Regions from separate parts of the Paraburkholderia sp. XV genome, predicted to be linked through region 1. Evidence: riboswitches for the same ligand, from Rfam matches in the RefSeq annotation. Region 1 holds a riboswitch; the other holds the start of a gene.

Region 1 (6,560 bases):
GCTTCGACGCTCGCCTGCTGCGCTTCGTCGAGCAGATCGGTCTTGTTGAGAATCACGAGATCGGCGGCCGACAACTGGTCTTCGAACAGTTCATGCAGTGGCGATTCATGGTCGAGATTCGGATCGGCCTTGCGCAATTGATCGACGGCGACGGGGTCTTCGGCGAATTGACCGCTGGCCACAGCCGGACCGTCCACGACCGTCACGACGGCATCGACGGTGAAGCTGTTCTTGATGGACGGCCAGTTGAAGGCCTGTACGAGCGGCTTCGGCAGCGCGAGGCCCGACGTTTCAATCAGCACGTGATCGATCTGGTCGCGCCGCTCCACCAGTTGCTCCATGACGGGGAAGAACTCTTCCTGCACGGTGCAGCACAGGCAGCCGTTGGCAAGCTCGTATAGCTGGCCTTCCGTTTCGTTGCCGTTTTCATCGCAACCGATGCCACAGCCCTTGAGAATCTCCCCGTCGATGCCCAGCTCGCCGAACTCGTTGACGATCACCGCGATGCGCAGGCCGCCCGCGTGCTGAAGAATGTGACGCATCAACGTCGTTTTGCCGCTGCCGAGAAAGCCCGTGACGATCGTCACCGGAATCTTGCGCATCTGTGTCTGCATGATGGCTCCGTTGCTCGAAACAGGTTCGAGTGACTTCGACGTTGCGCGCCGTCCGGCACGCTTTTGCGAGGTCTTCAGTGATACACGGGGACGAAAACGGCGCCGCATGCGCTCGCGCCAGCCGAACGACCGGACGCGCAAACGCACTGCGACGCATGAGGAACAGTCGACACGGTGCCGCATCCCCGCAGCATGGCGTCGTTTTCTCGGGCCGGTATCCGGGCTGATGAAAGCGCCGCCTCTCCTTCCCGCGCGAGCGTTTTCGCGCAGTGGATTGTCTGCATGGGCCGCTATTGGACGCACATGCAGCGAGGCCGGCTCTGCATCGTCTGCGCGATGCCTTCACCTACCGTTGCGGGGAGCAGCATAGTTTGGCCGGCGGCTGTGCGCACGGCCCGCTATTTCCCGTTTAACTGCGCGCGCAGAGAGCGCACGCGAGCACCAGAGTGCGTGCGAGTTTAGGCCCGGCGGCAGGTAGCGTCAAGGTGAGACGACGACATCAGGGTTGGCCGATGCCGTCGTTCGGTTGCGTGGATCGCAAAAGAGAGGGTCCGCCGGCTGCCGCCCTGCGACAGCCGTGGAGAGGCACGACTCAGTGGAGACTGAGTGTGAAATTAGTGCGCAGTAGCTTGCGGCGTGACTTCGATAGCCGTCGCCGAGACGAAAACCGCGTGGATCGTGTCGCCGACGTGCAGATCCTTGAGGTCGAAATCCGGCGTGACCTTGATGACCTGCGTCTCGTAGACACCGCGCAGTGTGAGCAGGCGTTTCGCCGGGTCGATCTTCTGCACGGTGGACAGCGTTTCGACCTGATGCAGCGAGTCCCGGCCGTCCGAGCCGCGCACCGTCACCTGCGCATCGACACGCTCACGGATGCCCTTGCCGGCGGGGTCGACCTTTTCGGCCTGGACGAGCAGTGCATTCTTGTACAGCACGTCGACCTTGTCGCCTACGCGCAGCTTGTCGAACCCGGGCATCTTGCCGTCCACCAGCATCGTGACCTCAATGCCGTCCTCGCCCTTCAGCGTGACTGCGCGGGCGCCTGCGTCGATGGCGATGATGCGCGCCTTCAGGTGCACGGGCGGCGCCGCTTCCACGAGCTTATCCGCGTCCCGTGCGAGCGAGTCTGCGGCTTGCACTGAGGTCGCCGTGAGCATGGCCGCCAGCAATACCGACGCAATCGCTGTTATTTTCATGTTGATTTTCTCCCTAAAGTTAATCTGCCGGTTCGACGGCAGATGCAGTCAAAAGCGGTGCCCGGCACCGCTAATCCGGATTGGCGTGAAATTTAATTAGGTATCCGATATTTGATACCGGGAAAACGGTCATTCCACTTCCGGTCACTATAAATGACCGCCCTTAGGATTTACTACCGACAACACTTGAAAACAGTTTTCGAACTTCTTGGAACACGGTGGGAATCGTCGTCGGGCGAGCCCGTCGCACGGTCCCGCGCCGCCCGCCCGCAGGGCGTGTGTGCTATCGTATCGGCGCATCTGGTGCCCCGCGCTGGCTCGAAGGCCGGCGGGGTTAAACGGGAAACAGGGAAGCGCCTTCACATCGCGGCCGCAACACGGGCGAACCACGCGAAGCATGAAGCCGCCAAGCCTGTGCTGTCCCCGCAACGGTCACGCGGCGAGCGGAATGAAGCATGTTTCGCGCAGTGCGTTCAAGGCCACTGCCTGCCATCCGCAGGTGGGAAGGCGAACGCGATGAGCCGCCAGCCCGGATACCGGCCAGTTGCAAGGGGGCGAGAATCTCATCGCCATTCGCTGGAACCGCGGGAAACGGATACTAGCGCCCACGCGCGGCACCGGCTCGAGCAGCCGTCGCGCGTCACAAGCAACATCGCATGACCTGTCACATTCAAGCGCCTGCCCGTGCAGCGGCGCCCTCCTCGCCATGAGCCGCGCCTGGCTGATCGGCGCCGGCCCCGGCGACGTCGAACTGCTGACGCTCAAAGCCGCGCGCACGCTCGCGCTGGCCGACGTCGTGCTGGTCGACGATCTCGTCAATCCCGAGGTCCTGCAGTTCGCGCGCGGCGACGCGCAGATCGTCCATGTCGGCAAGCGCGGCGGACAGCAATCCACACCCCAATCCGAAATCGTCGCGACGATGCTCGATCATCTGCGCGCGGGCCGCAGCGTCGCGCGGCTCAAGGGCGGCGACCCATTCGTGTTCGGCCGCGGCGGCGAAGAGCAACAGGCGCTGCAGGCCGCAGGCATTCACGTCGAAATCATCAGCGGAATCACGGCGGGCATCGCCGCGCCCGCTGCCGTCGGCATTCCCGTCACGCATCGCGACCACGCGCAGGGCGTGATCTTCGTCACCGGCCACGGCGCGGGCGAGCATGAGGCGGACTGGCGCGCGCTCGCCGCCACCCACATGACGCTCGTCATCTACATGGGCATGCGGCGGCTCAACGAGATCGTCGACGCGCTGCTGCGCGCCGGCATGCCGCCCGACACGCCCTGCGCCGCCATCGAATCGGCGACGCGCCCCGAGCAACGCCATGTCCGCGCGACGTTGAGCGAGTTCGTGCAGCGCGTCGCGCAGGCGCAGCTCGGTTCACCGTCGATCGTCGTGATCGGCGGCGTCGCGTCGCTCGCGGCGCCCGTCGATGCCATGCTCAAGCCATGAAGGCGCTGATCGCGGGCATCGGTTGCCGGCGCGGCGTATCGGCCGAACAGATCGAAGCCGCCGTGCGCGACGCGCTTGGCGGCACGCTGCCGTTCGCGGCGCTGACAGCGGTTGCTTCCGTCGATACGAAAGCCGGCGAGCCCGGACTCATCGCATTCTGCGCACGGCACGCGCTGCCTTTGCAAACCTTCACGCGCGCGGCCATCGCCGCGCTCGATGCACCGGTCGCCCCATCGCCGCATGTGCGCGCGCATCTCGGCGTCGACGGCGTTTGCGAGCCGTGCGCGCTGCTCGCCGCGCCAGGCGGCGAACTGCTCGTGCGCAAACAGGCGAGCGGCGGCGTGACTGTCGCTATCGCGTGCGCTGCCGCACACCCTCCTTCCACCGACACAACCAGAATCAAGGAACACCGATGAAGACCGATCCCGAATCGCATGCACGCATGACGCAGCGCCGCCGCGAAGGCCACGAAAAGAAGCAGGCGCAGGCCAACGTCGAGAAGGGGCTGCTGATCGTCAACACGGGCACGGGCAAGGGCAAATCGACGGCGGCCTTCGGCATGGCCGTGCGCGTGCTCGGCCACGGCATGAAACTCGGCGTCGTGCAGTTCATCAAGGGCGCGCTGCATACATCCGAGCGCGATTTTCTCGGCGCGCAGGCGAATTGCGATTTCGTCACGATGGGCGACGGCTACACCTGGAACACGCAGGACCGCGAAGCCGACATGGCGACGGCGCGCAAGGGCTGGAACGAGGCACGCCGCATGATCGAAAGCGGCGAATACCAGATGGTGATTCTCGACGAGCTGAATACCGTGCTGAAGTACGAATATCTTCCGCTCGACGAAGTGCTCGACGTAGTGAACGCGCGGCCGCAGATGCTGCATGTCGTCATCACGGGCCGCCACGCGCCCGACGCGCTGATCGACGCCGCCGATCTCGTCACCGAGATGCGCCTCGTCAAGCATCCGTACCGCGAGCAGCATGTGAAAGCGCAACGCGGCGTGGAGTTCTGAACGATGCCCGCGTGCCCCGCTCTCTTCATCAGCGCGCCGGCGTCGGGCCAGGGCAAGACGACGGTGACGGCCGCGCTTGCGCGGCATCACCGGCGGATGGGGCGTGAAGTGCGCGTGTTCAAGACGGGCCCGGATTTCCTCGACCCGATGATCCTCGCGCACGCGAGCGGCGCGCCCGTTTTGTCGCTCGACCTGTGGATGGTCGGCGAACGCGCGTGCCGTGCGTTGCTCGCGCAGGCCGCACGCGAAGCCGATCTGATTCTGATCGAAGGCGTGATGGGCCTGTTCGACGGCACGCCGAGCAGCGCCGACCTCGCCGCGAAGTTCAGGGTGCCCGTTGCCGCCGTGATCTCGGCAAAAGCAATGGCGCAGACGTTCGGCGCGATCGCCTTCGGTCTCGCGCGCTTTCGTGACGACGTGCCGTTTCATGGCGTGTTCGCGAACCGGGTCGGCTCGGCGCGTCACGCGCAGATGCTCGAAGAAGCGTTGCCGTCCGACCTGACCATGCTCGGCCATCTGTCGAGCACCGATGCGATCGGATTGCCCGATCGTCATCTCGGCCTGCTGCAGGCGGGGGAGATCGACGACCTCGATGCGCGCCTCGATCGCGCGGCGGATGCACTTGCGTCGACCGCGCTCGCGCAGTTGCCGCCTGCCGTCAAGTTCGAAGACGACGCCGGCAACGCGTCCTTGCCGCGACTGCTCGACGGCATGCACATCGCGATTGCGCGCGACGCCGCGTTTTCGTTCATCTACCCGGCGAATGTGCAGCTACTCGAAGCGCTCGGCGCGCGTCTCACGTATTTCTCGCCGCTTGCCGACGAAACCGTTCCCGCCGATGCGAGCGCGCTCTATCTGCCCGGCGGCTATCCCGAACTGCACGCCAGCGAGCTTGCGGCCAACGCGCGCGCTGCGGCATCGATCCGCGCGCATGCGGACGCGAACCGTACCGTCGTCGCGGAATGCGGCGGCATGCTTTATCTGCTCGACAGCGTCACCGACACGCAAGGCGTCGCCACGCCGATGCTCGGCCTGCTGCCGGGCAGCGCGGCCATGCAGACGCGCTTCACGGCGCTCGGCATGCAGCAGATGGACGACGGTGTGCACGGCATGCTGACGGGTCACACGTTCCACTATTCGCGCGTGAGCACGCCGCTCGCCCCCGTCGGCCATGCGACGCGCGCCCAGTCCGACGTACCCGGCGAAGCGGTCTATCGCCGGGGTTCGATCGTCGCCACTTACATGCACGGCTACTGGCCGTCCAATCCAGCCTTCGCGGCTGCTCTCTTCCATGGCCGAGCCTTTTGACGACGCCGAACGCGCCGCCGTCTACCGCGCGATCTACGAACGGCGCGACATGCGCCACTTCGTGCCCGCGCCCGTCGATCCCGCCGTGCTCGCGCGTCTCATCGACGCCGCGCATCATGCGCCGAGCGTCGGCTACATGCAGCCGTGGCGAATCGGGCGCATCACCGATCCCGCGCTGCGCGCGCAACTGCATGACGCCGTCGAGCGCGAAAGGCTGCTGACGGCGGACGCGCTCGGCAAGCGGCGCGACGAGTTCATGAAGCTCAAGGTGGAAGGCATGCTCGAGTGCGGCGAGCTGCTGGTGATGGCGCTGATGGACGGCCGCGAGAAACACGTCTTCGGACGGCGCACGCTGCCGGAGATGGACCTCGCGTCGGTTGCGTGCGCGATCCAGAACATGTGGCTCGCCGCGCGCGCCGAAGGCCTCGGCATGGGCTGGGTGTCGCTGTTCGACGCCGGTGAAGTGGGCGCGCTGCTCGGCATGCCGCCGGGCGCGCGGCCCGTCGCGCTGCTGTGCCTTGGGCATGTTGAGCGTTTCTATCCGGAGCCGATGCTCGAAACCGAGGGCTGGGCGGCGCGCAAGCCGCTGGGCGCGTGCGTGTTCGACAACAGGTGGCCCGAGGAGCCTTCCGCGTGCAACGAAGCGCAGCCGGACGGTGGCGCCGGTCAGAGGGTCTAGCGCGCGTTTGAAGCCGTTTTAAACGGCGGTTTCGAGGCCTGCTCAGGCCTCGCCCTTCTCAATGCGTTCCAGCCGGTAGCCGTAGCCGTAAATCGGCATCAGACGATATCCGTTCTCGGGCCGCAGACCGAGCTTCGAGCGCAGCATCGATACGTGCGTGTCCATCGTGCGCGAAGGAATGGTCGCGGCCTGCTTCCAGATGGCGTCGAGGATGTGCGAGCGCGACAGCGGCCGGCTCAGATGCTTGAACAGCAATAGCGCGAGCTCGAACTCCTTGTGCGTCAGCGTGACGGCATTGCCGCGC
Region 2 (6,560 bases), on a different contig from region 1:
GCACGCCGCCACTATGCCCGACATTCACTTCACGAATCGTATAACCGCTATACCCGAATGCCTGCGCAGCCGCACCAGCCTGCTGCTTGAACGATGCAATCGCCTGTCCCGTCAACTTCTGCCCGGCAGCGCGCTCAGCCTCCGGCGACAGTGAAAACTGCACATTCCCAACCTGCATGATCGAAGACAATTGCCCCGCAAGCTTCGACGCCGCCGCGAAGTCGTGCGACTCCAGCACGATCTCCGTGCGGCCCCGCCACGCGGAAATGCGCCCGTCGCGATCCGTCGACGGATAGATCGAGAACGACCCGGTGCGCGCCGTCACGCCGCTCACGCCCTTGGCCTTCTGCAACGCCTGGTCAGCATGCTGGTTCAACGTGCCCGTCAGCGACGACGGATCGCTCGCCTCCTGTTCGTAAAACAGCGTGATATCGACAACGTCCTGCGGTATATCGGCGCTCGCCTGCGCGTTCAGCGACAGCACGCCGGCCGGCTGGTACTGCTGCACAGCGGTTTGCGCATTGGCCGCGACGGACGTGAGCGCAAGTGCAACAGGCGCCGCGCACGCGCCGGCCGCGAGCGCCCACACGAGCGCAGATTTTCTGGTCATTCTTCGACTCCTTTGTTGAGCAGGTTGTGCATGCATGCGTCGAGGTCCGCGTCGCCAGACGCAGTGGCGCGGCGCGCGTGGCATGACGCTTGCGAGGCGGTTAGGCGTCTGAAAGGGGCGTCTGGTTCCCGAGTGAATGCTCGAATCTCACGCGAACGCCTGTTCACCACGCATTCATGCAGCGCGCTTTGCAAGCTGCTTCGTGATGAACGCCCATTCCGCCTCCGTGACGGGCGTGATCGACAGACGGTTGCCCTTCGCGAGCACGCGCATGTCGGCAAGCTCGGGATGCTCGCGCAACGCCGCCAGCGCAATCAGCTTGATCTTCTTCTTGAATACGACATCGACGAGCGTCCAGCGCGGCGTTTCCTGCGTCGATTTCTCGTCGTAATAGGGACTCTTCGGATCGAACTGGGTCGGGTCGGGATAGGGCGTCGACGATACTTCCGCGATGCCCGCAATGCCCGGCTCAGGGCAACTGGAGTGGTAGAACAGCACGCCGTCGCCAATCTTCATGACGTCGCGCATGAAGTTGCGCGCCTGATAATTGCGCACGCCCGTCCAGGGCAGCGTGCGTTGCGGGGCATTCGCGAGATCGTCGATGCTCGCTTCGTCCGGTTCGGACTTCATCAGCCAGTAGCGCATGAGTCGGATTGAACGTGAGATAAAAGGAAGGTCTTCGTCGAACTGCTTCAAACGGCTTGCAACGCGGAGCGCGCCAATCTGCACAAAGCGCGCGCCCAAAGAAAAACGGCACCGGACAAAGTCCGATGCCGTTCGTATGGGTCCCCGCCTTAGCCGCTAGGCCGGCATCCTGAACCTGAGGTTCAGAATTGGTCGCAGTTAGCAGCACTTCGGGTACATCAGACAGAGTGACGCGCACACCCGTGCTACAAATTTCCGCAACCGTGCACATAGCATTGGTTCAAGGAATATATGACCTTGGCGAACCAGGCAGGGAAGCTTTAAAACGTTTGCTCTACAACATGAGCCCGACCGCGAAACAATCAAGCCCACCAGAATTTTCTTTACTGCACGCTGCTGTACTGTTGAATCACAGTGCCCAGCTGCTCATTCATCTGGTGCATTGTACGCCGGATTTCTTCGGCGGGAAATGATTCTCCGTGTCGCACGCTGGCTTGCAACCTAAGCAGTTCCGATGCCAGCGACAATGCCGCCATCACCGCTATACGGTCCTGGCCGCGTACGTTGCTGTTGGAGCGGATCTTCGACATCTCGGCGTCGACACGCGCCACCGCTTCGAGCAGCGCCGCTTCCGTTTCCGGCGAGCAGGCGAGACGATAGGGCTGGCCGAGGATCGACACTTCGATCTGCTTCGTGGTCATGCGTTTTCTCCGTGGCGGGTCGCGTCGTTGTTCGCGTCGTGATTGGCCTGCACCTGCTGCTCGGGCGCGAGGAGATCGAGTTGATTGTCGGGCTCATGACCGCGAGCGCGCGGCAGCTTCTCGAGGATGGCGTTCAGACGCACCTGGGCGTCGTCGATCTTCGCGGACAGCGCATCGCGCTCCGCTTGCAATGCGGCGCGTTCTTCGCGGGTCTGTTCGAGTTCTACGCGGGTCGCTTCGCATTCGGCGCGCGCTTGTGCGAGCTGTTCTTCGAGTGCGAGGCGCGCTTCGTTGTAGCGTTGGCTGATCTCGATCAGCCGGCCGATGTTCTGTGACAGTGTTTCGAGTTCGGTGAGCATGTGCTGCGTCCTCTAAAGACATGGCATTCTAGCGCGGAATGTCGCACGCTCGGGCATTTGTCTCGTTTCGAGACGTAACAGTAGCGCTTTAATGCCGCATTATCCAGGTGTGTCGTCGCGATTCACGCATTTTTACCCTTGAAAAAGGGACTCTTTCTAACAGTCCACCCTCGTCGTCCCTGCGCCGTCCCCGCGTTTCTTGACGCGTGTGTGCGCCACTTCTAAACTTGCGGCACTCTGGTGCCCGCGCGCGGTATCGCGCCGCGCGCAGTTAAACGGGAAGCAGGGAGCGAAGTCCGCCCGGACGAGCCAACCTGCGCTGTCCTCGCAACGGTACAACGACCGCAGTTCCTGCAGGTCGACCCATGCACGCGTCGAGCCATCCATGAGAGCCGATGCCGTGCGAAGCGCCACTGCGCATGCTGCGTGGGAAGGCGGGTCGGCCAGTCGTCAGCCCGGATACCGGCCGGAGGCAAGGAGGGTGTTGCTCCTTGTACAGGCATCGGCCCACGAGGAGCGGGCCGCGCACAGGCCCACAGGACTCTTTCGATGCTCACCTCCGTGTTTGTCCACCCGGCGTATCTGCGCCAGGTGTTTCCGCGCCCGCTGTGCCCACACTTCACACGCGCGCCGCTTGCTGCGCTCGCCGTGATCGCCTTCGCTTCAGTCCCGCTCGCCGCAGGCGCGCAGACGGCCGACGAGGCGAACCCATCCGCCACATCCACGGATCGATCGGACAACGGCTCGACCGACATGTCGTCAAAGACGATCCCGGCGACGTTGTCGCCCATCGTGGTGACAGCCGACCGTCGCGCGCAGCGCCTCGCCGACGCGATTCCGCAGACCACGCTGTTCGACGCGCAGGACATCGCGGACAGCAGCGCGCGCGATTTGCCGGGACTGCTGCAGTTCGCGCCCGGCGCGCAGATCGTGCGAAACGGCGGGCCAGGCGCGACGTCGAGTCTCTTTCTGCGTGGCGCGTCGGCGACGCAATCGCTCGTGCTGATCGACGGCGTGCGCGTCGACTCGGTGAGCCAGGGCAACGCGCAGCTCGAACAGATTCCGCTCGACCAGATCGATCACGTCGAAGTGGTCAACGGCAACGTGTCGGCGCTGTACGGATCGGGTGCGATCGGCGGCGTAGTGCAGGTGTTCACGAAGGACGGCGGCAATCATCCGCCGCGTTTTCACTTCGACGTCGAGTACGGCAGCTATCACACGCAACGCCAGGCGGCGGGCGTCGACGGTGCACTCGACAAGGACGGCCGCACGACCTTCAGCGTCACACTCGCGCGCGCGAAGACGGACGGTTTTTCGTCGATCGACCCGGCGCTCGCGCCCGTCAATCCGAACGCAAACGGTTACTTCAACGAGAGCGTGAGCGCGTCGCTGCGCCACAAGCTCAACGACCAGTGGGACATCGGCCTGCGCTATTTTCAGTCGAACGGCAACGACAGCTTCGACAATCCCTTCGGTCTGCCCACCGATCTCAACAATCTGCACAGCAAGGTGCAGACGGCGTCAGCCTTCGCGAACGGCAAGCTCACCGACTGGTGGACCACGCGCTTCGTCGTCGCGACAGGCAACGATCGCAGCAACACGTCGCTCAACGGCGACTACCTATACCGCTACGATTCGGACAACCGGCAGTACACGTGGCAAAACGACTTTACGTTTTCGCGCGATCAAAAGCTTCAACTGGGCTACGAGCATCTCGACCAGACGCTCGACTCGAATCAGTACAGCGCGCCCGCGCGTCACGTGAACTCGGTATTCGCGGGCTACACGGGGCGCTTCGGCAACAGCCAGGTCCAGGCGAACCTGCGGCGCGACCAGTACTCGGATTTCGGCGGAGCCAACAGTTACTATCTGGGCTATGGCTACGACTTCAACGAGCACTGGAAGGTGACTGCAAGCTGGTCCGATGCGTTTCGCGCGCCGAGCTTCAACGATCTGTACTACCCGTACAGCGGCAATCCGCTCATTCAACCGGAGCACAGCCATTCCGTCGAAGCTGCACTACAGTACGCATCCGACGCGCTCGGCCTGCTGAAGCTCACGGCATTCCAGACGCGCTATACGAACCTCATCGACTATGTGCAGACCACGCCGGGCATCTACGTCGCGGAGAACGTGGGACATGCGAAAGTGCAGGGCATCGAAGGATCGTGGCAGGGCCATGTGGGCAAAACCGACGTGCGCGCGGCCGTGACGTTCCAGAATCCCGTCGATGAAGACACGCATACCGACCTGAACCGTCGCGCGCGTCATTTCGCGTCGTTCGCCGCGAACCGCAATCTCGGCAGCTGGCGGGTGGGCGGCGAATGGCTCGTGAGCGGCGAGCGCGACGACGGCGGCACGGTGCTCGGCGGGTATGGCATCGTGAACTTGTCCGCGCGCTATAACATCACGAAGTCATGGTACGTGGCCGCGCAAATCCAGAATCTCTTCGACAAGGACTATGAACTCGCCTACACGTACAACACGCCAAGGCGCGGCGCCTACCTCACGCTCGGCTGGCAGCAGCAATAACGCGCGATGAGCGGACTCGTGCAACGTCAGCCGCAACCCCGACCGGTCCAGCTCGCGCGCGGCATGAGTGCGAAGCGCGCGCTCGCCATCTGGACGGCGCTCGGCATCGCGGCGCTCGTGGTCTTCGTGGCGTCGCTCGCACTCGGCAGCGTGAGCGTCGCGCCGTCGCGCGTGCTCGATGCGTTGCTGCCGTCGCCTGATGCATCGTCCGATCTCGCCACGCAGATCGTTCGCACGCTGCGCCTGCCGCGTGCGCTCGCCGGCTTCGGTTGCGGCGCGTTGCTTGCGCTCGCGGGCGCATTGCTTCAGGTGCTGCTGCGCAATCCGCTGGCCGAGCCGTATGTGCTCGGCGTGTCGGGCGGCGCGGCGAGCTTCGCGCTGGTCGCGATGATGGCGGGCTGCGCGTGGTGGATCGTCGATGCATCGGCGTTCGCCGGAGCGTTCGTCTCGATCCTGCTGGTGCTCGGTCTTGCACGCGGCGCGCTGTGGCGCGGCGAGCCGCAGGACGCATCGCCGCGTCTGCTGCTGACGGGCGCGGTGATCGCGGCCGGGTGGGGCGCCGTGATTACGCTGCTGTTGACGGTCGCGCCCGACAGCCGCCTGCGCGGCATGCTGTTCTGGCTGACGGGCGATCTGAACGGCGGCGGCGCGCCGTGGCTCGCACTCGCTGCGTTGTGCATCGCGTTGCTCGCGATCGTGCCCATCGCGCCGCAACTCAATGTCCTGCTGCGTGGTGACGCCGCGGCGCAAGCGCTCGGCGTGCCCGTGATGCGCGCGCGGCTGCGCGTCTATCTGGTCGCGTCGCTCGCCGCCGCCGCTGCCGTGACGACGGGCGGCACGATCGGCTTCGTCGGGCTCGTCGTGCCGCACATGCTGCGGCTCGCGTTCGGCAACGATCAACGGATGCTCCTGCCCGCAGCCGCGCTCGGCGGCGGCGTTGCCGTGATGGGCGCCGATCTGGTCGCGCGCACGGTGATCGCGCCCGCGCAGTTGCCCGTCGGCGTCATCACCGCGTTGATCGGCGTGCCCGTGTTCCTGTGGATGCTGCTTCGACGGAGGCGCGCATGAACGCACGCATGATCGCAGACACAAGCGCCGATGCCACCCTGCATGCCGACCAATTGACCTTGCGGGCCGGCTCGCGCACCTTGCTGGGTGACTTCACGCACACGTTCTATCCAGGTGAAGTCTGGTGCATCGCCGGTCCGAACGGCGCGGGCAAGACGACGCTCATCTCGACGCTCGCGGGTCTTGTGCGTCCAGCGAAAGGACACATCGAACTGGACGGAATGCAGGTGAACGCATGGCCGCTCGCGCGCCTCGCGCAGCGCCGTGCGTTGATGCCGCAAACATCGCACGATGCGTTCAGCGCGAGCGTGCTCGATATCGTGCTGCTGAACCGTTTTCCGCACCTCGCGGGATGGGGCTGGGAGCGCGACGAGGATCGCGCCGCCGCGCATGCGGCGCTCGATGCGCTCGGTCTCGCGGACTTCGCTGCGCGCGACGTGCTGTCACTGTCGGGCGGCGAGCGGCAGCGCGTCGCGCTCGCGGCCGTGCTGTGCCAGGACGCGCCGCTGCTGCTGCTCGACGAGCCGCTCGCGCATCTGGACCTGCATCATCAGATCGACTGTCTCGAAGCATTGAGCGGATGGGCGCGCGGCGGCGGGCGTACAGTGATGTTCTCGTGCCACGATCTGAATCTCGCGCGGCGGT

The links. Region 1 has a riboswitch for cobalamin ahead of cobA (uroporphyrinogen-III C-methyltransferase). Riboswitches for the same ligand answer to the same signal wherever they lie in the genome.
Region 2: it holds a riboswitch for cobalamin, as region 1 does, so the genes downstream of both, KFO72_RS27725 (TonB-dependent receptor domain-containing protein) here and cobA (uroporphyrinogen-III C-methyltransferase) in region 1, are expected to answer to the same signal.

What each region holds. Positions count from the first base shown of each region.
Region 1 covers NZ_JAGUUD010000023.1:65,781-72,340, forward strand. The annotation lists gene cobW (cobalamin biosynthesis protein CobW) at 1-614, opposite strand, end outside; cobalamin riboswitch at 806-1,075, opposite strand; gene KFO72_RS14545 (hypothetical protein) at 1,229-1,810, opposite strand; cobalamin riboswitch at 2,095-2,370, shown strand; gene cobA (uroporphyrinogen-III C-methyltransferase) at 2,517-3,254, shown strand; gene KFO72_RS14555 (cobalamin biosynthesis protein) at 3,251-3,670, shown strand; gene cobO (cob(I)yrinic acid a,c-diamide adenosyltransferase) at 3,667-4,269, shown strand; gene KFO72_RS14565 (cobyrinate a,c-diamide synthase) at 4,273-5,577, shown strand; gene bluB (5,6-dimethylbenzimidazole synthase) at 5,561-6,256, shown strand; gene KFO72_RS14575 (response regulator transcription factor) at 6,299-6,560, opposite strand, start outside.
Region 2 covers NZ_JAGUUD010000072.1:38,987-45,546, reverse strand. The annotation lists gene KFO72_RS27750 (SIMPL domain-containing protein) at 1-610, opposite strand, end outside; gene KFO72_RS27745 (EVE domain-containing protein) at 785-1,255, opposite strand; RNA gene ssrS (6S RNA) at 1,393-1,574, opposite strand; gene KFO72_RS27735 (cell division protein ZapA) at 1,639-1,956, opposite strand; gene KFO72_RS27730 (hypothetical protein) at 1,953-2,315, opposite strand; cobalamin riboswitch at 2,537-2,801, shown strand; gene KFO72_RS27725 (TonB-dependent receptor domain-containing protein) at 2,865-4,847, shown strand; gene KFO72_RS27720 (FecCD family ABC transporter permease) at 4,854-5,915, shown strand; gene KFO72_RS27715 (ABC transporter ATP-binding protein) at 5,912-6,560, shown strand, end outside.